DNA from 2 places in the Seohaeicola sp. 4SK31 genome. Region 1 is predicted to be linked to the other one. Evidence: riboswitches for the same ligand, from Rfam matches in the RefSeq annotation. Region 1 holds a riboswitch; the other holds the start of a gene.
What was found. A riboswitch is a leader RNA that binds a small molecule or an ion and turns the genes downstream of it on or off. The one in region 1 is predicted to bind thiamine pyrophosphate.
Positions count from the first base shown of each region.

Region 1 (4,412 bases):
TGCGGGAATTGCTGTCCGGTCTGGGCGAGGCGCATTCGGCTTTCGTCTCGACCCTGCTGCTGAACCGCAACGGCGTGAACGCGCGTTTCGTGGATCTGACCGGCTGGCGTGATGACGCACAGCCCGATCTGGAAACCCGGATCAAACAGGGCTTGGAAGGTCTGGACCTCTCCGCCGACCTGCCCATCGTGACGGGCTACGCGCAATGTTCCGAAGGATTGATGCGCGAATATGACCGTGGCTACACGGAAGTGGTCTTTGCCCATCTGGCGGCACAGACGGCGGCGGCCGAGGCGATCATCCACAAGGAATTCCACCTCTCCAGCGCGGACCCCAAGCTGGTGGGGCTGGACGCCGTGCGCAAGATCGGGCGCACCTCCTATGACGTGGCGGATCAGCTGTCCAATCTGGGGATGGAGGCGATCCACCCCAACGCGGCCAAGATCCTGCGGCAGGCGGATGTGCCCCTGCGCGTCAAACATGCGTTCGAGCCCGAGGACCCCGGCACCTTCATCGGCCCCGAGGGCGGCGCGGCTGGCCGGGTCGAAATGGTCACCGGACTGGGCGTCTATGCCTTTGAACTGTTCGAGCCTGACATGGTCGGTGCCAAGGGCTATGACGCGGCCATTCTGGAGGCGCTGACGCGGCATGATGTGTGGATCGTGTCCAAGACCTCGAACGCCAATTGCATCACCCATTGGCTGGACGGCTCGCTCAAATCCATTCGCCGGGCCGAACGCGATCTGGCCAAGCGCTTTCCCAATGCCGAGATCACGACCCGCAATCTGGCGCTGGTCTCGGTCATCGGCAGCGACCTGTCATCCTTGGGCGTGATGCGTCAGGCATTGAACGCGCTGGACGGTGCGGGCATCCACCCCATCGCGATGCAGCAAGGCACCCGCCGGGTCGAGATGCAGGTGATGGTGGACAAGGACCAGATGGCCGAAACGATCAAGGTGCTGCACCGCGCCTTGATCGAGGAGGCCGAGGATGAGATCGAACCCGAGCATCCGGCCATTGCCGCCGAGTAACTGATGGTGACACGAAAGGGGGCTGCGGCCCCCTTTTGGCCTGCACAGGCAAGGGGCTTCAGCCCTGCTCGAACACCGCCATCTGGCTGGCCCCGCCCAGATCGGGATGCGCACCGGCAATGTCGCGGACCATCACCTGATACCCGTTGCGCCGGGCAACGCCCCCGGCCCAGTCGCGAAACTGCGCCCGCGTCCATTCAAACTGATGATCCGGGCGGCGGAACCTTGTGCGGGGCACCCCCAGAAGGTCGTTGAACTCGGCATTGGGCGTGGTCACCACCACAGCGCGCGGGCGCATCACGCCGAACACCGCCGCCTCCAAAGCGCCCAGCGCCCTGGGCGGCAGATGTTCGATCGTCTCCACCAGACAGGCGCAGTCAAACCCCGCCAGATCGGGATGCGCGGCGGTCATCGACCCCTCCCGCGCCTCTGCCAGCATGCCGCGCGGATGGCGGGCCAGCCTGTCACGGCACCGCGCCAGTGCGGCGGTATCCAGATCCAGCCCGACCACCGCCACGATCCCCTCACACTCCAGCAGCGGCAGCATCAGATCCCCTGACCCGCATCCCAGATCCAGCAGCCGGGCCGCGCCCAGCGCCTTGACCGTGTCCAGCACGGCCGCCAGCCGTTCTTCGTGCCACCAGTTGCCCATGCCCGCCCCCTTGGATGCCGCAAAGCCCTAGCATGCCCCCGCGCCGCGCATAAGCCCCGCGCAATCGCCCTTGAAGCGGTCTGCAATCTCCCCTAGCCTATCACGTGTAAACCGTTGGGGTGTCCCGTCAGGGGCTGAGAGGCGACAAGCCAACCCATCGAACCTGATCCGGGTCATACCGGCGGAGGGAACGGTGCATCGTCAGGGCAAATCTGCCCGCAGGACCGTCCTCCCCGTTTGTGATCCATCAACACGCGGGAGGCATGGGATGACCCCCATCGCATTGACAATCGCAGGCTCCGACAGCGGAGGTGGCGCGGGCATTCAGGCCGATCTCAAGGCGTTCTCGGCCCTTGGCGTTTATGGGGCCAGCGTCATCACGGCGCTGACCGCGCAGAACACCCGCGCGGTTACGCGTGTCGAACCCGCCAGCCCCGCCATGATCTCCGCGCAAATCGCGGCGGTGTTCGACGATCTTGACATCCACGCCGTGAAACTGGGGATGCTGGGCGGGGTCGAGGCGATCCGCACCGTCGCGGACGGTCTGCAAGGCCGCCCCATGCCCATCGTGCTCGACCCGGTGATGGTCGCCAAATCCGGCGATGCCCTGCTGCCGGATGAAGCCGTGGCCACCCTGCGCGCCGTGATGCTGCCCATCGCGACCCTGCTGACCCCCAACCTGCCCGAAGCCGCACGCCTGCTCGACTGCGCCCCGGCAACCAACGAGGTCGAAATGCAGGATCAGGGCCGCGCCCTGATGGCCTTGGGTGCCAAAGCCGTGCTGATGAAGGGCGGCCACGGCGCGGGCCAGACCTGCACCGATCTGCTGATCACGGCCGAAGGCACGCAGATCCTGACCGCGCCGCGCCGCGCCACGCGCAACACCCACGGCACTGGCTGCACCCTGTCGGCGGCCATCGCCGCAGGGCTGGCGCAGGGTTTGGACCTGCCGCAGGCCGTCACCCGCGCCCATGCCTATCTGCAAGGGGCCATCGCCGCTGCCGATACTCTGACAATCGGTCATGGTCACGGCCCTGTGCATCATTTCCACGCGGTCTGGCCGCATGTCTGATGTCACCATCATCGGCGCGGGCGTGGCGGGTCTCTGGGCCGCCTATGCCCTGTCAAAACGCGGGCTAACCCCGCGCTTGATCGACCGGAACGGCAACCCCGGCGCGCATGGGTGTTCATGGTGGGCGGGCGGGATGCTCGCCCCCTTCTGCGAAGGCGCCACGTCCGAAGCCGCCGTGATCGCGCATGGGCAGCAGGCGGCAAGCGACTGGGCCGAGGTGACAAAGGTGACGCAAAACGGCTCTCTTGTGGTCACCCTTGCCCGCGACCGGGCCGAGCTGGACCGTTTCGCCCGCCGCACCACAGGGCATGCCCGCATCAGCGGCGACACCCTCGCCACGTTGGAACCCGACCTTGCCACGCCGGGGCGCGAGGCGCTGTATTTCGACACCGAATCCCACCTGACCCCGCGCGCCGCGCTGGCCGATCTGGTGGCGGCCCTTACCGCCCGTGGCATCACGATTGAACAGGCCGAGGCCACGCCCGACGACGTCCACGGCACCGTGCTGGATTGCCGTGGCCTTGCCGCCAAACTGCCCTCCTTGCGCGGGGTGCGCGGCGAAATGGTCATGCTCAAAACCCATGAAGTGCGGCTCTCGCGCCCCGTGCGCCTGCTGCACCCGCGCCACCCGCTCTATATCGTGCCGCGTGGGGATGGCGTGTTCATGCTGGGTGCCACCCAGATCGAAAGCGCCGCCCCCGGCCCCATCACCGCCCGCGCCCTGCTGGAACTGCTGTCCGCCGCCTATGCCCTGCATCCCGCCTTCGCCGAGGCCGAGGTGATCGAAACCGGGGCCGACCTGCGCCCCGCCTTTGTCGATCACGTCCCCCGCGTGATCCGGCAGGGCCGCGTGCTGCATCTGAATGGCCTGTTCCGCCACGGCTATCTGATGGCCCCGGCACTGGCGCGGCAGGCAGCGGATTATCTTGAACATGGCACCAAAGGAGACCTGTTCCATGAGGATTGAGGTGAACGGAGAGGCGCGCGAGGTCACGGCCACGACCCTTGCCGCCGCGCTGGACGAACTGGGCTGGGGCACGGCCAAGGTGGCCACCGCGCTCAACGGCGATTTCGTGCCTGCCAGCGCCCGCGCGGACCAAGCCTTGCGCGATGGCGACAGGCTCGAAGTCCTCGCCCCCATGCAGGGGGGCTGAGCGATGCGCGAATTCTATGGCGTCACCCTCGACAGCCCGCTGATGCTGGGCACGGCGCAATACCCATCTCCGGCGGTGATGGAGGCAGCCTTCCGCGCCTCGGGCGCATCCGTGGCCACGGTGTCGCTGCGCCGCGAAACCGGCGGCGGGCAGGCGTTTTGGCAGATCATCAAGGGCCTGGGCGTGCATGTCCTGCCTAATACCGCAGGCTGCTATAGCGCGCGTGAGGCTATCACCACCGCCCGCATGGCGCGCGAGGTGTTCGAGACGAACTGGATCAAGCTGGAAGTCATCGGCCATGCCGACACGCTGCAACCCGACCCCTTTGGCACGCTGGAGGCGGCTGAGACCCTCTCGTCCGAGGGGTTCGAGGTCTTCCCCTACATGACCGAGGATCAGGTCCTCGCCCAGCGTCTTGTCGATGCGGGTTGCCGCGTCCTGATGCCATGGGGGGCGCCCATCGGGTCCGGTCTGGGGCTGAACAACCGCTACGGTCTGCGCAC
Region 1 covers NZ_JARAMP010000017.1:73,690-78,101, forward strand. Annotated here, with positions in the region: gene PVW27_RS14850 (aspartate kinase) at 1-1,031, shown strand, start outside; gene PVW27_RS14855 (methyltransferase domain-containing protein) at 1,090-1,683, opposite strand; TPP riboswitch at 1,789-1,890, shown strand; gene thiD (bifunctional hydroxymethylpyrimidine kinase/phosphomethylpyrimidine kinase) at 1,952-2,755, shown strand; gene PVW27_RS14865 (FAD-dependent oxidoreductase) at 2,748-3,722, shown strand; gene thiS (sulfur carrier protein ThiS) at 3,712-3,909, shown strand; gene PVW27_RS14875 (thiazole synthase) at 3,913-4,412, shown strand, end outside.

Region 2 (4,412 bases), on a different contig from region 1:
ACCGATCACGAACAGGGCAAGCGCGCTGGACGAGGCGGCCAGAACCTCCATCAATCGCGTGATCATCTGTGGCAGGGGTATGCCTGATAGCATCACCAGCAAACCCAGCATCAATCCGATCACCATGGGCCGCTTCAGAACGCCAAGAATGATCCGCCCTGCGATCCGCAACAGCGACTTGTCTTGCCGGTCGCGTGACGCCTCCAGCAGCATCAGACATAGCGGGATCAGCAGAAAATTCTCGACCACCATGTTCAGGGCCAGCACCACGCCCGCAAGATCGGGAAAGACCAGAAGCATTACGGGATAGCCCACGAAACCAGAGTTCGGACAGGTCGAACCCATCACTGCGATCGCGCGGCGCGCGGGGCCGGTGCCTTGCAGGGTGAACCAGAGCCAGGTGACGCAGATGGTCAAAAGGCCACCCAACGCAAAGACCGTGATATAGCCAAGGTTCAGGATCTCGCCCAGATCGCGGGTGGCAACCGTGTTGAAGAGCAACGCAGGTAGCGCGATGTTCAGAACATACTTGCCCAGAACCTTCATGTCCGGGGGCGCAAAGACACCAGCCCGAACCGCGCCATAGCCGATCCCGATCAAGGCAAAGATCGGAAAGGTAATGGTCAGGATCGCGCCCAAGGATCAGCCGATGTGACCGCGTGTTTCGCCCACGGCACCACCTATCTGACCACGATGCAGCAATATATGGTCAAGTATAACACAGGCCATCATCGCTTCACCCACCGGGACGGCGCGGATGCCGACACAAGGATCGTGGCGACCCTTGGTGATGATCTCGGCCGCTTGCCCGTTTTTGGTGATCGTCTGGCGCGGCTTCAGGATGGACGACGTAGGCTTCACGGCAAACCGCACGACAATGTCCTGCCCGGTCGAGATCCCACCCAAGATGCCGCCCGCATGGTTCGACGAATAAACCGGCTTGCCATCATTCCCAAGGAAGATCTCATCCGCATTCTCCTCGCCTGTCAGGGTCGCCGCGGCCATACCTTCGCCGATTTCAACACCTTTGACAGCGTTGATCGACATCATCGCGGCAGCCAGATCAGTGTCTAACTTGCCATAAACCGGTGCTCCCAGCCCGGCAGGCACGTTCCGCGCAACGACTTCGATAATAGCACCGACAGAGTTTCCGGACTTCCGCAACCCGTCAAGATACTCTGCCCAATCGACAGCAGCGACCGCATCCGGTGTCCAGAATGGATTCTGCTCGATCTGGTCCCAGTCGAACCGATCCCTGTCGATCCCGTGCGGGCCGATCTGCGTCATGTAGCCTGTGATCTTAACCTGCGGTGCCAGAATGGACAGCGCGGCCCGCGCCAGACCGCCGGCCGCGACCCGCGCCGCTGTCTCGCGGGCCGAGGATCGACCGCCGCCGCGATAATCCCGTATCCCGTATTTCTGCCAGTAGGTGATATCAGCATGGCCTGGTCGGAACTTTTCGGCGATGTCGCCGTAATCCTTCGACCTCTGGTCGGTGTTCTCGATCATCAACTGCACAGGCGTGCCGGTTGTCTGTCCTTCAAACACACCGGACAGAATGCGCACCTCATCGGCTTCGCGCCGCTGGGTCGTGTATTTGCTCTGCCCCGGTTTGCGCTTGTCCAGCCAGTTCTGGATCATGCTCTCGGTGATCGGTACACCCGGCGGGCATCCATCCACGGTAGCCCCCAAGGCAGGCCCGTGGCTTTCGCCCCAGGTGGTCACACGGAAAAGATGGCCAAAGCTGTTCATGCTCATGCGCAGCACTCCTTTGTGGCTGGTCTAGCGGGGCCGTGCCCCTGCCTCAAGCGGTTTTGCCTTGAAGGGGCTGGGATGGGGCACTAGGCTCTACCCACCTCGGGGTGCCTGGCCTTGTGCCACGCTGAGATGCCGCAAGGCAAACCCGTTGAACCTGACCCGGTTAGCCCCGGCGGAGGGAAGGTTGGACAGCCTCCAGACTTGCCCTTTGCCCGGATCGTTGGAGGATTGAATGAAGCCACACCTGATGATCGCTGCCCTATTGGCGGCTGGACCGGCACTGGCACAGACGCCCGAACTGACGGTCTATACCTATGACAGTTTCGTGTCAGACTGGGGGCCCGGCCCTGCGGTCAAAGAGGCGTTCGAGGCGGAATGTGGGTGCACCTTGAATCTTGTCGGGGCTGGTGACGGGGCTGCGCTTCTGGGTCGGCTCAGGCTTGAGGGCGCGCGAAGTGAGGCGGACATAGTTCTTGGGCTCGACACCGGGCTGATTTCTGCCGCGCTGGAAACGGGCCTGTTCATGGCCCACACGATCGACGCCGATCTGGACCTTCCGCTGGAATGGAACGATCCCTTGTTCTTGCCCTATGACTGGGGCTATTTCGCCTTTGTCGGCAATCGAGGAGCCGCGCAACCAGCCGATTTTCGGGAGTTGGCCGCGAGTGACTTGAGCATCGTGATTCAAGACCCCCGCTCCTCGACCCCCGGTTTGGGTCTGCTCATGTGGGTCAAGTCCGCCTATGGCGACGAGGCTGCGGCGATCTGGGAGGGGCTGGCGGACAATATCGTAACCGTCACCCCCGGATGGTCCGAGGCTTACGGCCTCTTTCTGGAAGGCGAGGCTGATCTGGTCCTGTCCTATACGACATCTCCGGCCTATCACATGATTGCCGAAGAGGATGACAGCAAGGTCGCGCTTCCATTTCGTGAAGGACATTACATGCAGATCGAAGTGGCGGGCAAACTTGCTGCGACAGATCAGCCTGAACTGGCCGATCAGTTCCTGCGCTTTATGATCAGCGACGCGTTCCAGGCCATCATTCCTACGACCAACTGGATGTATCCCGCCGTGATGCCCGAGGCAGGTTTGCCCAAGGCGTTTTCGACACTGATCCAGCCAGAAAAGGCCATTCTCGCCCCGATCGATCAGGCCGATGCGCTGCGTGATCTGGCACTGGACGAATGGCTGCGCGCCCTTTCCCGCTGAGGCGGGCGGCATTCTCGGACGCGCTGGGCTGGGTTGCGGTCGCACTTGTCTCAGGTTTCATCCTGTTTCCCTTGCTTGCGGTGTTTTGGCATGCAGGCGGGGCAAGCCTGCCCGGCCCTGCGGATTGGTCCGCTCTGCGCTTCACAGTGCTGCAGTCAGTGCTATCTGCCTTTTTCAGTATTGCCCTTGCCGTTCCCGTGGCTCGCGCCCTGGCGCGCAGGCAGTTTGCAGGCCGTGGTTTGATGATCACTTTGTTGGGGGCCCCGTTCATTCTGCCCGTGATCGTCGGCGTTCTGGGTCTTCTGGCCGTGTTCGGACGCAGCGGGATCGTCAATCAGGCCATGGCGTGGGTCGGTCTCCCGCCTGTGCAGATCTATGGTCTGCATGGTGTTGTGCTGGCGCATGTGTTCTTCAACCTGCCATTGGCAACGCGCATCCTGTTGCAAGGATGGCAATCCATCCCGGCTGAACGTTTCCGCCTTGCAGCCAGCCTTGGCTTTGGCCCGCGTGACGTGTTTCATCTGCTGGAGTGGCCCATGCTCCGTGCAACCCTTCCTGGCGTGGCGATGGTGGTGTTTGCCATCTGCCTGAGCAGCTTTGCCGTGGCGCTGACACTGGGAGGAGGTCCGCGGGCGACGACGGTGGAATTGGCGATCTATCAGGCCTTTCGCTTCGATTTCGATCTGGCTCGGGCTGCGGTTCTGGCGGTGATCCAGATCGCCCTTGTGACTCTGGCCGCGATGTTGGCGCTGCGCTTTAGCTTGCTGGACGGGTTCGGGCGCGGGTTGGATCGTATTCCGCGACGTTGGGAGGCTGAGACCTTGCCCCTGCGCCTGCTCGATATCGTGACCCTTGCACTCGTTGCACTGTTTCTGATGTTGCCTCTTGGCGCTGTGATCTGGCGGGGTCTTGCGGGGCTGGAAGGGTTGCCGCCGCCAGTGTGGCGTGCCGCAGCCGTGTCGATCGTGATGGCGCTGGTCTCCACCGTCTTGGCCGTGGGGCTGGCGCTTGCGCTTGCCCATCTCGCGCGGCGGTGGCGCGGGATCGAGGCGGTCGGTCTTCTGGGCATTGCGGCCTCACCACTGGTGATTGGGACGGGCATCTTTCTGCTGCTCAACCCGCTTAGTGATCCGTCGCGCTGGGCCTTTGCGGTGACGGCGCTTGTCAATGCCATGGCGGCGCTGCCCTTCGCGTTGCGGGTTCTTGCCCCAGCCTTGCGTGATCTGGAAAAAGATTTCGGCCCTCTGGCCGATAGTCTAGGAATGAGGGGTGCCGCTCGTCTGCGGTGGCTGATACTGCCGCGCCTGCGCCGACCTCTGGGCTTTTCCGCAGGCTTGGCCGCCGCATTGTCGATGGGGGATCTTGGCGTCATCGCACTCTTTGCCGATCCGGAACGCGCAACCCTGCCGTTGCAGATCCTGCGGCTGATGGGGGCCTATCGGAT
Region 2 covers NZ_JARAMP010000019.1:58,724-63,135, reverse strand. Annotated here, with positions in the region: gene PVW27_RS15750 (AEC family transporter) at 1-639, opposite strand, end outside; gene aroC (chorismate synthase) at 643-1,758, opposite strand; TPP riboswitch at 1,849-1,956, shown strand; gene thiB (thiamine ABC transporter substrate binding subunit) at 1,991-2,968, shown strand; gene PVW27_RS15735 (thiamine/thiamine pyrophosphate ABC transporter permease ThiP) at 2,944-4,412, shown strand, end outside.
Region 2: it holds a riboswitch for thiamine pyrophosphate, as region 1 does, so the genes downstream of both, thiB (thiamine ABC transporter substrate binding subunit) here and thiD (bifunctional hydroxymethylpyrimidine kinase/phosphomethylpyrimidine kinase) in region 1, are expected to answer to the same signal.